DNA from 4 places in the Brevibacterium koreense genome. Region 1 is predicted to be linked to each of the others. Evidence: riboswitches for the same ligand, from Rfam matches in the RefSeq annotation. Region 1 holds a riboswitch; each other region holds the start of a gene.
What was found. A riboswitch is a leader RNA that binds a small molecule or an ion and turns the genes downstream of it on or off. The one in region 1 is predicted to bind thiamine pyrophosphate.

Region 1 (3,974 bases):
CGAATCGCAGGCCCTCGGCACGCATCGTCTCTGCTCGGGCAGGCCGGACGAGGAATGTCACATCTCGGTCTGCTTCGAACAGGCGGGTGCCGAATGCCCCGCCGGTCGCGCCGGCTCCGGCGATGAGTATCTTCACTGCGTGCTCTCCCATGTCAGTTGGATTCCTTCGCTGTCACACTGTGCACCCTCATAATGCCTCTTTGAGTTCCGCGGCCGCGGCCGCGGGATCATCTGCTGCGGTCACCGCACGGACGACGACGATGCGCTGCGCGCCCGTGGCCTTCACCTTCGCGAGGCGCTCGCCTGCGCAGATCCCGCCGATCGCGAACCAGGGCTTTCTCGCGGTGGCGGCGAGCGCACGCAGGGGGTCAGTGCCGATGGCTGGCCTGCCGGGTTTGGTCGGGGTCTCCCACACGGGGCCCAAGCAGAAATAGTCGATCTCGGGGTCTGCCTCGGCGGCGAGCGCCTGGTCGATGGAATGGGTCGAGCGGCCCAGGATCACATCCGGGCCGAGGACCGCGCGGGCCTGCGTGCTGGTGAGATCTCCCTGCCCGACGTGGAAGACATCGGCGCCGACGAGCAGCGCCACGTCCGCGCGATCATTGACGGAGAACAGTTTCGAATGACGGTGGGCTGCGTCCCTGAGCACTTCGAGTGCTTCGATCTCGGCGCGGGCTTCGAGGCCCTTGTCGCGCAGCTGGATGATGTCGACACCACCGGCGTAAGCGGCATCAAGGAACTCGGGAAGGTCACCCTGCGCGCTGCGGGAATCGGTGCAGACGTAGAGCCTGGCATCGCGAACTCGGGCGAGTCGGGTGGCTCTGTCTGTGTCTCGGACTGCGGTGTCCATTGTCATATCTGCGACCATGCTCCTAGAGTAGAGGAGTTCGCGGGAGCCTCATAAAGAGGCTGAGAGGGCTGTGTGCCGACCGTTCAACCTGATGCGGATGATGCCGCCGGAGGGAGAAGCACATGCACGTCATTGTTGTTGGCGCCGGAATCATCGGCTTGTCCACTGCCTGGAATCTGGTCCGTCGCGGTGTGAGGGTCACCATCGTCGATCCTGCTCCCGCTACGGGTGCCTCCCATGCGGCGGCGGGGATGCTGGCACCGGCCGCCGAGGTGGTGTGGGGGCAGTCTCCCCTGTACCCGCTCATGCGTGCCTCGGCCGATCTCTACCCGGGCTTCACCGCCGACCTGGCTGCCGCTTCCGGTCGTGACCTCGGGTACTCGAGCACCGAGACGTTCGTCTGTGCCGGTGATCGGGCCGACCTCGCTTCGCTGCGTGAACTCATGAACCTGCAGCGCTCTGCCGGTTTCGACGTCTCCCTCATCGCCGGGTCCCAGGCCCGGAGCCGGGAACCGTCTCTGGCTCCCGGGGTAAGCGGGGCGGTGACGATCCCCGGAGATCATTCGATCGATCCCCGTCGGGTCACCGGTGCACTGACAGCGGTGCTGAGCGACGACATCGTCCGGACGCGCGTCAACGCTCTGATCAATGCGGAGGGACGGACCGTCGGCGTCGAGGCCGAGGATGGGACGAGGCTCACCGCTGATCAGGTCATCGTCGCCGCGGGCAGCTCCTGCAATGACATCTCGGGCTTGCCGATGCTGCCTCTGCGCCAAGTGTGGGGTGAGGTGATCAGGCTCCGGGTACCCGAGGCCCTGACACCGCTGCTGACTCGCACGATCCGCGGTCTGGTCCATGCCCGGCCTGTCTACATCGTGCCTCGCCCCGACGGTGAGCTCGTCCTCGGTGCCACGAGCCGTGAGGACGGTCGGTCGGGGACCAACGCAGGAGGCGTCCACCAGCTGCTTCATGATGCAGAACGTCTCGTTCCGGCCATCCTCGATTGCGAGATCACCGACATCACCACCCGCGCCAGGCCGGGCTCACCCGATGACGTGCCGATCATCGGACGCATCGATCCCGGCTGCGTGGTGTCCACCGGCTTCTTCCGGCACGGCATCCTCCTCGCCCCACTGGGTGCGGGCCTCACCGCCGACCTTGCCATCGGAGCCGACACTGCGTGGGCGCCATCGGGGTCCCTGGCCGCGGTGGGACCAGAACGCTTCGGCTCACAGAACCCACCGACCACCGCACCGGCCACAGAGCACACCGTTTTGATCCAGCAACCAGCAGGGAGCCATCCGTGACCGAGACAATCACCATTACGCTCAATGGCGAGGCCCACGCACTCGCCGGACCCACCACGGCCAGAGACCTCGTCTCCGGCATCATCGACAAGGACATCGCTGCCGACGGCACCCCCGTCGACGGCAGCCGACTGGGCATCGCCGTCGCCGTTGACGGTGAGGTGATCAGGCGCGGACAGTGGTCGCACTTCACCCTGGCCCAGGGACACAGTGTCGACATCGTCACCGCAGTGCAGGGAGGCTGATATGAGCTGGAACGTCGACGAGGTGACCCTGAACTCACGGCTCGTCATGGGCACCGGTGGCGCACGTTCGCTGAGCATCCTCGAACAGGCCCTGGACGCATCGGGCACCGAGCTTACGACCGTGGCACTGCGCCGCTACGACGGTCATGCCCGGGACTCGGTCTTCGCCCTGCTGCAGCGACTCGGTATCCGCATCCTGCCCAACACTGCCGGGTGCTACACGGCCAGGGATGCTGTGCTGACTGCTCAGTTGGCTCGGGAGGCGCTCGAGACGAACTGGGTGAAACTCGAGGTCATCGCCGATGAGGAGACGTTGCTGCCCGATCCGGTGGAGCTGTTCCGGGCGGCGGAGGAACTCGTCCTCGACGGTTTCACGGTCTTCGCCTACACGAACGACGATCCGGCCCTGGCCAAGAGGCTTGAGGATGCCGGGGTCGCGGTGGTCATGCCCGCAGGTGCTCCGATCGGCAGCGGGCTGGGTATCCTCAACCCTCACAACATCGACACGATCGTCACCCGCGCCCACGTGCCTGTGATCCTTGATGCCGGCATCGGCACCGCCTCCGATGCGGCTTTGGCGATGGAGCTGGGCTGCACCGCTGTCCTTTTGGCCTCTGCGGTGACCCGGGCGCATGATGCCAGCTCCATGGCTCGGGCGATGTCCCTTGCCGTGGAGTCGGGTCACCTGGCCGCCCACGCCGGGCGCATCCCGAAACGACCGTTGGCCCTAGCCTCGTCGACCTTCGACGGGATGGTGACCCCGGCATGAACGCGGCGAACAATCCGGGTCCGCTGGTCGAACCGACCGATTCTCTGAGCCCGCGGGAACTCGACCGCTACGCCAGGCATCTGAGCTTGCCGGGGATCGGAGTCGAGGGACAGCGCAGACTCCGGGCCGCCTCGGCGCTGGTCGTCGGTGCGGGAGGTTTGGGGGCACCGGTCCTGCACTATCTGGCCGCGGCCGGGATCGGCTCGATCACGATCATCGACGATGATGTGGTCGAAGCTTCGAACCTGCAGCGCCAGGTCCTTCACCGCGAGGCTGATATCGGGCGGGCCAAGGTCGATTCCGCCCGTGATGCCCTGCTGCGTCTCGATCCGCTGCTCGAGGTCCGTACCGTCGAGGAGCGGTTGAGTCCCGACAATGCGCTCGAGTTGTTTCGTGCCCATGATCTGGTCCTCGACGGTGCAGACAATTTCGCGACCCGGTACCTGTCCAATGATGCGGCCGAACTCACCGGCACCCCACTCATCTGGGGCACGATCTTTCGCTTCGCCGGTCAGGTGAGCACCTTCGTTCCCGGGCATGGGCCGCTGCTGCGCGACCTGTTTCCCGACATCCCCGAGGCCGACTCCGTACCCAACTGTGCCGACGGCGGTGTGCTCGGGGTGCTGTGCGGCACCATCGGTTCGGCGATGGCCACGGAGGCTGTGAAACTCATCTGCGGCATCGGCACACCGCTGATCGGTCGCCTTCTGCGCTATGACGCACTGGAGTCCGACTACTCCACGCTGAGGTTCTCACCCGACCCTGACCGCGAACCGGTCACCGACCTCGCCGAGGTGACGCTG
Region 2 (3,974 bases), 480 kb from region 1:
TGACACTCGAGGCCAGGAACTGATGCTCCGGCTCCTGGAACACCATCCCGATCCGCGGGGCCAGAAATGCCGAGGGCCAGCGGAATGGTCGAGCCTGCTTCGCCCCCGATCGCAGGGACCCGAAGGCATTGACCTCACCGTCGAATTCGGAGATCAAACCGGCAAGCGTCAGCGCCGTCGTCGACTTTCCCGCCCCGTTGGCCCCGATGATGCCCAGGGCCTCACCGGCGCGGACATCGAGGTCGATGTCCGTCGCCGCCACGACCTTCGCCCGTGGACGAGCGACGCCGAGGCGATGCGTGCTCAGCAGCACCTCTCCGGTGGAGCCTGGAGCCGGATTCGGAGTGGCTCGTGTGGCCCGATTCCCAGCCATCGGCTCACGATTCGCCGCAGCCTCCGGGTCTTCTGGGACCCAGATGCCGCAGTCGCGGAGCTCCCCGGCGATCTGCGGATCACCGAAGACCCGCCTCGGCGAGCCCTGGGTGATGAGCCCCTGGCGGCCGAGCACAACGACGGTGTCCACGTGATCGAGCCACAGGCCGACTCGATGTTCGACGATGACCATCGTCGCCGAGGTTGCCGCCTGGGTCTCGAGGATGGCATCGCGAACGGCCCCGGCAGAGTCGGGGTCGATGTTTGCCGTCGGTTCGTCGAGGACGATGATCTCAGGTCTCATCGCGTGGATGCCGGCGAGGGCCAGACGCTGCTTCTGGCCGCCAGACAGTGCCGCAGTGGGATGTGACTGGGGGAGGGCGAGGCCCATCCTCGCCAGCGATGAGGCGATCCGGGCCTCGATCTCCTCGGCGGGCAGACCCAGGTTCTCCATGCCGAAGGCGACATCGTCGCCGACGCGGGAGAAGATCACCTGCGAATCGGGATCCTGCAGGACCAGCCCGATCTCACCTCGGCGAGGGTCGGGTGGACAGTCGCCGATGAGGAGCTCACCGGTCGCCGTACCGGACTCGGAAGGCACGACACCGGCGATGGCGTGGAGCAGGGTGGACTTGCCTGCCCCGGACGGGCCGAGCAGGAGGACCTTCTCACCTGCGGCGATGTGCAGGTTGATGGGACCGACGGCAGGTTCATCACGATCGGCATGTTGCCATGAGAACCCGCGGGCGGTGATCGGCAGAGCCATCAGCGCATGCGGCCAGAGGCGAAGGAGCTCAGCGCACCGGTCTTCGCGATCGCACGGTAGGCGAACCAGGCTCCGATGCCGGAGATGACGATGCCGGAGATGATGGCGCACACCGCATAGGCGGCTTGGAAGCCCAGCTGCCATTCGGCGTTGTACATGATGTTCTCGCTCACGGACATGAATGTCGCAGCCAGCAGTCCGGACAGGCTCGTGACCCACAGACTGAATTTTCGATAGCCGAAGGCGGCGAAGATGAGTTCGGCACCGAGACCCTGGATGAACCCGGAGAGCAGAACTGTGGCGCCGAAGTGCGAGCCGAGGACGGCCTCGACGATGGCGGCGATCATCTCGCATAGCAGTGCGGCACCGGGTTTGCGGATGATGATCGCAGCCAATGGTCCCGCGAGGACCCACAGGCCGGCAATGAGGCCGATCGATGGGGGGAAGGCTTGGAACCCGAGTTCGAGAACCTTCCAGCTCAGGGCCAGCACCCAGAAGATGAGTCCGACGGAGATTCCGAGCACGGCGGTGACGACGTAGTCGACGACCCTCCACTGCTTCGTCACGGGGACGTGGGAATACTTCGGCTTGAATCCGGTGGTGGTATCCGGCGCGGTCGTTTTTGGCATTGTGCCTCCTCAGATCAAGGAGGGGTAGAAGAGTCTCGACTTCCTTCGGCGGTGCTAACCACATCAGGTTCGAGGGTCTGCAGCTTCATCTGCACTCTCAGCGCCTTAGTCGGCGCTCCCCTGTCGTGGCACCCACTGTACATCAGCCTGAGACCGGGACCCGGTGCGAAGAGTTCGCCAATGGTTCCGGGCGTCGGCGACCACGAATCGATTCTCGATCAGAACAGCTGTGATCAGTTCGGTATGACCATGACCGGCCCCTCCGCCTGATGGAGGACTCCGCGCGACACGGAACCCATCAGGGCACTTTTCACTGCTCCACGTCCACGGGTGCCAAGGACGGTCAGCTGCGCCGACTTTGTCATCCCGACGAGAACTTCGGTCGGATCTCCGGTCGGCACCGACCCGCTCGTCTTCAGGTCGGGGAATTGCTGAGTTACGGCGGCGACCTCATTTTTCAGAGACGACTCAAGCTGTTTCTGCCGGCGGCCTGAGACCTCTGCACTCAGCTCCAGTTCGGGATACCAGTAGAGCCATTCGTCGCCTGTGGGGAGGACAGAGACGATCTCGAGCGGTGCTTGCCGTATGTTGGCCATCTCGGCGGCGGCAAACATCGCCAGGCGCGCAGCCTGCGAGCCGTCGACCGCGACGACAACCGAGGTCCCTGTTGATTCCGAATGATGGCTGGGGACCACGATCGTCGGGCAGTGGGCGTGCGAAGGCAGGGCGGTGGACACCGAGCCGAGGAGCCGACCGACGAAACCACCACGTCCTCTGGCTCCGACGACCACTGTGAGTGCATGTGCGCTCAGGCCTGCCAAGACGCCGGCGGCGTCGCCGAGTTCGGCGCGATAGGAGACGGGACCAGCATGATCTCGAAGAGCTCCGGTTGCCTCGGCCAGTCGTTTCTCAACCCCTCGACGTGCGGCCTCCTGCTCATCGATCTTCGGCATGGATGCGATGTTCGGGTAGAGCATCGCCGGGACCATGTAGGTAGTGACGACGGTGAGGGCAGTATTTCGGCGCATCGCCTCCGCAGCCCCGTATTCGAGGGCTTGAGCGGCAGGCTCGGACCCGTCATACCCGACAAGGACTCCGAGTCCTGTCGGCGTGCGGTCGGTGGAGAGATTCTCGGCAGTCATGGCAAGCCTCCTGATGGGGCCAGCTATACCCAGATGAGGACGATGGCCCCGATCATGAGAACCGTCCCCGTGCAACTCAGTATACCAAAGCAATTCTACGGAGCGTAGAAGAACCTTCAGATCGCGAAGCCCATGTGGGCCAGTGCATATCTGAGGATGTGCTCCTGACCGTGGCACAGCTCGTTGACGATATCGGCGCGCAGCGTCTCCTCCGGTGTCAGCCAATCGAGGCTCAGTGCATCGGCGCGGGGAGTGCATTCTCCACGGACCTCGAGGATGAAGCACATAGAGATCGCATGCTGGCGCGGGTCATGGAGCAGAGACGAGCCTTCGGTGGGGAAGTACTCGGCGATGTGGAACGGTGCGATCGCAGGCGGAATGACCGGCAGCGCCATCGGTCCGAGGTCATTCTCCGCGTGACGCATCAGCGCTGAGCGGATGCTCTCATGGAAGCGGATCCGCCCGCCGACGACCTCTCGACCCAGCGTCCCGTCGTCCAGGCTGCGCAGCAGGAGGCCGATCCGCTCGACGTTTCCCGATTCGCCCACGCGCACGGGGATTGCATTGACATAGGGAATGGGCAGTCGCCGTCTCAGCTGAGCGAACTCGGCATCATCGAACCAGTTTTCGTCGAAGTCCAGAGCAGTGCGCGTCATGACTCAATTGTGGCACAGTTCACCGGCGCGCTCGAGTGGCCCGCTGGATGGGCCCCGGGTGGTGGGAACTCGGTGTGGTCGGGTAAAGTATCTTGATGTCGAGATAAAATTCTGGCCAGACCGTGACAGTGACGTGACGTAGCCTACAGTTGTGTCAGCCACTGGAAGACCTGAACGGTCAAGGACGTTTGAAGGGGTTAACCATGATCGATCATGAAGTCCGCACGCACAAGAGTTCAGAGAACCTGGCTCGCGAAGACCAGCTCGCCTGGAAGATCGCCGAGGTCGCCTCAGACCCGACTCCGGTGGACTCGGAGGTCACCGAAATGGTGATCAACCGCGTCATCGACAATGCCGCGGTGGCCGCAGCCTCGGTGCGCCGCTCGGCCCCGCTGCACGCTCGTGAGCA
Region 3 (3,974 bases), 810 kb from region 1:
CGACCCCTGCACCGACGACCGTTCCGGCGACACCCAGTTGTCCGCCGATGACCGAAGAGGTGGCCGCGGCTGCGGCACCGGCGAGGAGCTGAGTCGCGGAGACCCTGCTTTCGCTCTTCGTCTTCTTCTCGGCTTTGTCATTCGTGTCGGTGTCCAGCGGTGCCGATTCACCGAGATCAGCAGTGTCGTTCACCACCGTCGTGTTCGCCTGCAGCATCCGAGTCGCCGACCCCTGCGATTCTTCGCGGCGGATCGGATTCGGCGGCAACACCGGTGTCGTCACGTGCGGGGTCGGCGGCGGCGTCGACTGGGTGTTTCTGACGTGTGTGGCTGAGTGTGCGGCTGCGAGTTCTTCGGTGATCAGAGGCAGGGTCTGAGACGCCTGCACGATCGTTTCAAAGTCGCCGTCTCGCGATGCTGATCTGTCGTGACCGGACGCTGCGCCGTCCTGCCCGTTCAGTCTGCCTGACTCATTCTGATTCGACCCCAAAGTTCCTCCGATGACTGGTCCCTGAGTCCAGTATCGGCCGTCGATGTACGGAGTTCCTGACTCACCCCCTCGGAAGCTGAGACAACGCTGTGAGCAGGCAACGTCCCCATGATGGCTGACCTGCGATGATGCCGTTCCATGTGACGCACGGGACAAGCGCTTCGCAGGATATTGGCAGGTCCGGATTCGGCGCCTGCGACGGCCCCTGCCTCAGTGCAGAATGGCCACGCCGAGGTGGTCCGGAAGTACATCCGATTTCTCGAGTTCCAGCAGCTGGAATCTCGGTTGTCCGGGACCCGAATCCAACGTCACTGCAAACAGCCCGGAGCCGGTGAATCGAGTCGACATCTCCAACGCACGTGGACCTGAGCTGGCCCCGTCATCGATCTCGACCATGAGGTTGAGTGCGAAGCACGGAGAGCCCAGTTCGACGAGCGAGACGTTCTGTTCCCCACGGAACCTCTGGGGTTCGTCTTGGGCGACGAAGTGCAGCTGTCCATCAATCTCAAGGCCGACCTCGGCGCCGATGGGAAGAAACGTACGTGCCAGGCCCGGCAACGGGGAGAACGCAGCCGGGCGGTCCAGACGCGCGATGCTCAGGCGCCACCGCCGAAGGCTCGGGGTCAGGGCCTGGGAATCTGTGAGTGAGACGAGCTCGGTCGTCTCCCCCGCACCGTTGGCCCACGGAACCGGTTCGAGGTCGCCGAATGAGGTGATCACGTGCATGTGATCACTGTAGCCCCGGTCAGAAGCTCAGTTCAGAACGATGCAGAACGGGTGACCTGCCGGGTCCAGGAAGACACGGAAGCTCTCACCCGGCTGTTCGGCTGCCTTTCCTGCACCGAGTTTGACCACGGCCGCCTCGGCGACATCAAGGTCATCGACGACGACGTCGAGGTGCATCTGCTGCGGGTGGGCCTGGCTCGGCCAGCTGGGTGCGTGGTAGTCCTCGACCTGTTGGAAGCAGATCGGCGGCCAGGAATCGGATGTGATCTCTGCCCAGGTGCCGTCGTCATCGACTCTGACCTGCCAGTCGAGGAGTTCACCGTAGAACTCCGCGAGTTCGCGTGCGTCAGGAGCGTCGAGAACGACGACGGGCTGCTTTGCGATTGCCATGCGAGCAGTCTACGCGCCGCCGGTGACACGGTGAAGAGCTCAGATGCTGGGCTGGTGCTAGTCTCGAAGCACCACAGGGGAGCGCCGCGACAACGGCGCTGAGAGTGCGCAAGCAGACCCTTCGAACCTGATCCGGTGAGCACCGGCGGAGGAAGTGAGAAATGACAACGATGAACGATGTTCCACAGCAGACCAGCACCAGTATTCGTCTGAATCCAGGCGGGCCGGTGGCGAAGTTGAGTGCGGCGACTGCCCCCACCTGGGATGCCGCGGTCGGGCACAGGTTCGTGGCGGAACTGTTCGCCGGGACCGTCGAGGATTCTGTGATGAAGAAGTACCTGGTCCAGGACTATCAGTTCTTCGAATCGTTCCTGTCGATGCTCGGGGCCTGCGTCGCCCACGCCGATGACATCGCCCCCAAACTCCGGTTTTCCAAACAGCTCGGATTCCTCGAAGCCGATGAGAACTCCTACTTTCTTCGTGCCTTCGCCGAGGTAGGTGTTCCCGCCGTTGAATACGAGGCTCCGGTGCTGACTGATCCGACCGCACGGTTCCGCAACATCATGGATGAGGCGGTCGCTTCTGCCTCTTACCCGGACCTGCTCGTCGTGCTCGTCATCGCCGAATGGCTCTACCTCGATTGGGGCGAACGCGAGGACCCGATGCCCCGTCGCCACGTTCACACCGGGTGGATCGACCTGCACCGTGGTGAGGACTTCCGGGCCTGGGTGCAGTTCCTCGTCGACGAACTCGAGAGGGCGTTTCCCATCGGCGACGATGCTGAGTCCCTCGCGAACAGGGACCGGTTGACCCAACTATGGCAGAGGACAGTCGGCGTGGAGTTGGCGTTCTTCGATGAGGCGTATGTGCCCGGCTGAGGATGGCACATGATGAGCACCCGCCGTTCGGTTCTGCGACAGTTGCTTGCACAGATCCGCGAGATCAACTCTGGCGGGCGAGGCCTCATTGCCATCGACGGACTCGACGGTGCTGGCAAAACCGTCCTTGCCGAAGAGCTTGTCCAGCTGGCGGCCCAGGACGGGCTCCGGCCCGTTGCGTCACTGAGCATCGACGGATTCCACCACCCACGTTCGGTTCGGTACGCGCAGGGTCGTGGACCTGAGTCATTCTACCGTGACTCCTACGACTACACGGCGTTCAAGCGGTCTGTTGTGACTGCGTTCAAGCAGGGACTGCCGGTTGTTCCAGCCGTCTGGGATGTTGTTGCCGATGCCAGTGTCGAGGGCGCACATTTCAGCCTCGAATTGTCACAGGACTGCGTCCTCCTCGTGGATGGCATCTTTCTCCATCGGCCAGAACTCCGCGAAGTGTGGGACGCCAGCGTCTGGGTGCAGGTACCTTTCGCAGTCTCTGTTCCGCGCGGGAACGAACGCTTCCCCGGGCAGTACGATCCTGACCCCGAGGCGGAATCCAATCATCGCTATGTCGGCGGACAGCGGCTCTATTTCGCACAATGCTCGCCGTGGGAGACTGCGACGTGGATTCTCGACAACGAAGATCTGGCACACCCCACCTTGCGGCCCCCTCCCGAGAAGGCCGCCGATAGATCAGTGTCCGAAAACTAGAAAGACGCCCACGGCACACCACCTGCCTCACACGGGAGCATGCCGATTGTGCTGGACGATCTTCGCGACGACCGCACCCACGGCGCAGCCGACTGCGACGAGGAACGGCACACCGACAACCACCACTTCGACGATCATGATGAACGGGTGTTGGAACATGTTCGCCAAGATATTCACCGCAGCGAATGTCACCATGCTGATGGCGAGGAAGAGCCCGGCTGTCTTCACCAGTCGAACCGGCAGTGTCCCCGGACGGTCACGGACGTTCGATGTACTCATCGCCGATCACCTTCGATCCTGATCACTGTAGACGCCGTCTGCGCCACTTGCGATGTGCTTTGAGGCTACGCCTGAAAGCTTGGCATGCCATGGGGATAACTGGGATGTTCGATGCATGAGAGAGCTGCCTCCTCTGCACCTAGACTGAGTCCATGAGCAATCCCCAGGTAGATGTCGCTGTCGTCGGTTCCGGACCCAACGGCTTGGCCGCAGCAGTGACCATGGCTCGGGCCGGTCTCTCGGTCCAGGTCTTCGAGGCCCAATCCTCCGTCGGTGGTGGCGCACGCACCCTCGATCTCGGGCTGGCTCCCGGGATCACTCACGACATCTGCTCGGCCGTACACCCGCTGGCGATCTCGAGCCCCTTCTTCGTCGACTTCGATCTGCGTTCCCGGGGCCTTGAGTTCACCACCCCGGAAGTCTCCTACGCTCAGCCCCTCGACGATCAGCCCGCCGCGCTGGCATTCCATGATCTCGAGGCAACGGTCGACCACCTCGGCGCG
Region 4 (3,974 bases), 1.3 Mb from region 1:
GAAGAAGGCCGGTGTCGACATCACCGAAAGCCACGACACCCTCGACTGGAACCCGGACGACGCCCGCCAGTGGGTCGAAGGCCAGCTGCAGAGTGCGGACAAAGAGCCGATCGCCATCTACTCAGCCAATGATGGAACTGCCGGTGGTGTCCTCGCCGCCACCAAGAAGGCCAAGGTGAAGCCGGTCGTCACCGGACAGGATGCTGAGGTCGATGGTCTGCAGAACATTCTCCGGGGTGATCAGTACGCCACGATCTACAAGTCGATCCCACCGCAGGCGGAGTTCGCTGCGAAGGCAGCCGTCGCCCTGGCCGGAGGCGAGGAGCCGAAGGCTGGAACAACCTACAAGGACACTCCGACGGACTTCGTCGAAGCCAAGGTCGTCACAACGGACACCGTCAAGGACATCGTCGGTGATCAGATCAAGGCGGAAGACATCTGCACCAAAGACGTGAAGAAGCTCTGCGAAGACGCCGGCGTCAAGTAGAAATCGGCGAGTAGGAACATATGAATTCTCAACCCACTGATCCGGCGCCCGCGAACTCGCGGGTGCCGGAGACCGGAGCCGAACCAGTCCTCGAGCTGCGCGGGATCAACAAACGATTCGGTGCGGTCCAGGCACTGACCGATATCAACCTGACCATCGGCCGCGGCGAAGTCGTCGGACTCGTCGGCGACAACGGCGCGGGCAAATCCACCCTGGTCAAGGTCATCGCCGGAGTCCACGGCGCCGACGAAGGTGAGATCATCCTGGGCGGGCGGTCCCAGAAATTCGCGGCGCCGAAGGACGCGCAGAAGGCGGGAGTCGCGACAGTCTTCCAGGACCTCTCGCTGTGCGAGAACCTCGACGTCGTCGCCAACCTGTTCCTCGGCCACGAGAAGACCCGCGGCGGTGTTCTCGACGAGGTCACCATGGAGGCCAAATCCTGGGAGCTGCTGCGCAGCCTCTCGGCCAAGATCCCCAGCGTGAGGGTGCCGATCGCGGCTCTCTCCGGCGGACAACGTCAGACGGTCGCGATTGCCAGGTCCCTCCTCGGCGAACCATCGATCGTGATGTTGGACGAGCCGACGGCGGCGCTCGGTGTGGCACAGACCGCCGAGGTGCTCAACCTCATCGAGCGCCTGCGCGAACGCGACCTCGGAGTGCTTTTGGTCAGCCACAACATGGCCGATGTGCAGGCCGTGTGCGACCGCGTCCACGTTCTGCGCTTGGGCAAGGATGCCGGTGACTTCCCCGGTGACGAGCGCACGGACGTTCTGGTCGCCGCGATCACGGGAGCCAACGACAATGTCGTGACTCAGCGAGCGACCCGGAGGGGTGAGCGCCGATGACCCGCAACTCGTTCATCACCGACGAACGCATTTCGAGCGAGGGGTTCTTCGCGACATTCGTGCGTCGAGTCAAGGAGGGCCAGCTCGGCTCATTTCCGGTGATTCTGGCGCTCATCGTCATCGTCATCGTCTTCCAATCGGCGAACAGCAAGTTCATCTCACCGGCCAACCTGGTCAACCTGTCCACGCAGGTCGCGTTCCTCGCGATCCTGGCGTTGGGCATCAACCTGATCCTGCTCCTCGGCGAGATCGACCTGTCGCTGGCGCAATTGGGTGGGCTCTCCGCCTCACTGCTGGGTGTGTTGGTGGTCAGGCAAGGGGTTCCGCCTCTGATCGCACTGGTCATCATGCTGGTATTGGGTCTCGTCGTCGGCGCGATCCAGGGCTGGTTCTTCGCGGTGGTCGGGATACCGGCCTTCGTGGTCACTTTGGCAGGGTTGCTGGCGTTCACCGGGCTGACGTTGACCACTCTGGGCGTGCAGAAGAACCTGTCGATGGCCGACACCTTCGCCTTCGACTTTGCGAGCTTCTACTTCCCGGCGATCTGGGCCTACGTATTCGGGGCAGTCGCCGTCATCGGCTTCGGTGCGGGGATCATCTACTCGAAGCTGCGCCGTCACAACGAGGGACTCGACAGTCCCAGCTGGACCTCGGTGATCGTGCGCATTGCCATCCTCACCGTCGTCGTGTTCGGGTTCCTCATCCTGGTCAACCAGGACTTCGGTCTGGCGATGCCGTTCTTCCTCATGATCGTCATCGCGATCGTCATCGATCTGGTGCTGCGCAAGACCAAGTACGGGCGCTCGATCTACGCGGTCGGCGGCAAGGTCGAAGCCGCCAGACGTGCGGGCATTCGGGTGACTTGGGTGCGCATCAGCGTGTTCATGGCCGCCGGTGTGCTGGCAGCCCTGTTCGGCTTCATCAAGACCGGTGTGACGACCAACGCGGGATCGACGCTGGTGAGCACACAGGACCTGCTCAACGCGATCGCCGCAGCGGTCATCGGGGGCACCTCGCTCTTCGGTGGTCGCGGTACAGCCTGGGCAGCCGTACTCGGTGCCCTGGTCGTCGGTGCGATCAACAACGGTCTCTACCTCATCGGCTTCAACTCCGATGCACAGCAGATCATCACCGCGCTCGTCCTGCTCACGGCCGTCGTCATCGACGCACTGAGCCGCCGCGGACAAAGGTACGTCGGACGGGGTTAGCGAACGTCGGGGTTAGCGAGGGTCACGGTTAGTGCCGGTCGCGGTTAGCGCCGGTCGCCCTCTCGCCAAGCAAGCTCATCGAGCGGACCACTGAGCGTCGAAAGTACCAGTTGCAACTGGTGCCCTCGATGATCAGTGGTCCGCTCGATGTGTTGGCATATAGGCGCCGAGGTGGGCCCGGGTTCCGGTTTGCTCTTCTCAGGTTTCCGCTCGCGCTCCTCAGCGTTGCCGCTTCGCCCAACTTCAGACGTGCTGATACAGTCGTGGGCAATGACATGGGGTGCCTGACGTTGATCGCGTGAGGCTGAGAGAACACCCATCGAACCTGATCTGGGCCATACTAGCGAAGGGATCGTCATGGTTGACTTCGACCTGCGTTCTGCCAATGCACGACTGCGTGCGAGCAATCCACTCATCCAATGCATCACGAACACCGTTGTGCAGCAATTCAGCGCCAACGTGCTCCTGGCCGTCGGTGCCGCCCCGGCGATGCTCGACCACGAGGCCGATGCCGCACAGTTCACGCGCATCTCCAGCGGACTGCTGGTCAACTTCGGCACCGCCACGAATCAGCAGTTCCTTGCCGCTGACGCCGCCATCGACGCAGCCAATGAAGACTCCAAGCCGTGGGTCCTCGACCCGGTGAGCATTGGGGCGGTCGACTTCCGGACCACACGAATCCGTCGCGCGGCGAACTCTTCACCCACTGCCATCCGTGGCAACGCCTCCGAGATCGCGGCACTGGCCGGAGTGGGCCTGGGTGGTCGGGGAGTGGACTCCACCGACGAGGTTGATGCGGTGATTCCGGCCGCGGCCGAACTGGCCAAGTCCACCGGAGCAATCGTTGCCGTCTCAGGTCCCAAGGACGCGATCGTCGCTCATATCGACGGGGTCGACCATGTCGCCCGCCTCAGCGGGGGACACTCCTTTATGCCGCTTGTCATCGGCGCCGGATGCTCTCTCGGCGCAGTCACCGCCGCGTACCTCGTTGGCGCAACGACCGCCTCGGCGAGGTTCGAGGCCGTGGTCGCAGCCCACGCTCACTTCAAGGTCGCCGGTGAGACCGCCGCCGAGGGAGCACGCGGACCCGGCAGCTTCTCCGTGAACTTCCTCGACGCGCTGCACACGATCACGGGTGATGATCTGGCTGGGGTCCACGTCGAATCAGACAGGGTCGAATCAAGTGCGATCGACGCCGAGGCGATCGAAACCGATCCGATCGACGGAGCACAGTCATGAGCGCCTCGACTCCCGAGGTGAACTCCCGCCTGGCCGGAATCGATGCCCGGCTCTACCTCGTCACCGATTCGGCACAGTGCCGCGAAGCCGGACGCAGCGTCGTCGATACCGTCCGCGAGGCTGTGGGCGGGGGAGTGGGGATCGTGCAAGTCCGCGACAAGGACATCGACGACGATGCGTTCTACACGTTGACTC

Region 2: it holds a riboswitch for thiamine pyrophosphate, as region 1 does, so the genes downstream of both, AAFP32_RS04225 (ECF transporter S component) here and thiO (glycine oxidase ThiO) in region 1, are expected to answer to the same signal.
Region 3: it holds a riboswitch for thiamine pyrophosphate, as region 1 does, so the genes downstream of both, AAFP32_RS02690 (TenA family protein) here and thiO (glycine oxidase ThiO) in region 1, are expected to answer to the same signal.
Region 4: it holds a riboswitch for thiamine pyrophosphate, as region 1 does, so the genes downstream of both, thiM (hydroxyethylthiazole kinase) here and thiO (glycine oxidase ThiO) in region 1, are expected to answer to the same signal.

What each region holds. Positions count from the first base shown of each region.
Region 1 covers NZ_CP158281.1:1,411,987-1,415,960, reverse strand. Annotated here, with positions in the region: gene AAFP32_RS06555 (2-dehydropantoate 2-reductase) at 1-151, opposite strand, end outside; gene thiE (thiamine phosphate synthase) at 188-856, opposite strand; TPP riboswitch at 880-982, shown strand; gene thiO (glycine oxidase ThiO) at 973-2,157, shown strand; gene thiS (sulfur carrier protein ThiS) at 2,154-2,402, shown strand; gene AAFP32_RS06535 (thiazole synthase) at 2,404-3,171, shown strand; gene moeB (molybdopterin-synthase adenylyltransferase MoeB) at 3,168-3,974, shown strand, end outside.
Region 2 covers NZ_CP158281.1:930,186-934,159, forward strand. Annotated here, with positions in the region: gene AAFP32_RS04220 (ABC transporter ATP-binding protein) at 1-1,138, opposite strand, end outside; gene AAFP32_RS04225 (ECF transporter S component) at 1,138-1,767, opposite strand; TPP riboswitch at 1,791-1,899, opposite strand; gene AAFP32_RS04230 (universal stress protein) at 2,001-2,909, opposite strand; gene AAFP32_RS04235 (DUF4916 domain-containing protein) at 3,026-3,565, opposite strand; gene AAFP32_RS04240 (MmgE/PrpD family protein) at 3,769-3,974, shown strand, end outside.
Region 3 covers NZ_CP158281.1:598,873-602,846, reverse strand. Annotated here, with positions in the region: gene AAFP32_RS02705 (hypothetical protein) at 1-388, opposite strand, end outside; gene AAFP32_RS02700 (HutD family protein) at 701-1,216, opposite strand; gene AAFP32_RS02695 (VOC family protein) at 1,244-1,606, opposite strand; TPP riboswitch at 1,672-1,777, shown strand; gene AAFP32_RS02690 (TenA family protein) at 1,768-2,484, shown strand; gene AAFP32_RS02685 (uridine kinase) at 2,494-3,192, shown strand; gene AAFP32_RS02680 (hypothetical protein) at 3,220-3,471, opposite strand; gene AAFP32_RS02675 (NAD(P)/FAD-dependent oxidoreductase) at 3,624-3,974, shown strand, end outside.
Region 4 covers NZ_CP158281.1:2,755,474-2,759,447, reverse strand. Annotated here, with positions in the region: gene AAFP32_RS12630 (substrate-binding domain-containing protein) at 1-487, shown strand, start outside; gene AAFP32_RS12625 (ATP-binding cassette domain-containing protein) at 508-1,332, shown strand; gene AAFP32_RS12620 (sugar ABC transporter permease) at 1,329-2,540, shown strand; TPP riboswitch at 2,807-2,910, shown strand; gene thiM (hydroxyethylthiazole kinase) at 2,898-3,779, shown strand; gene thiE (thiamine phosphate synthase) at 3,776-3,974, shown strand, end outside.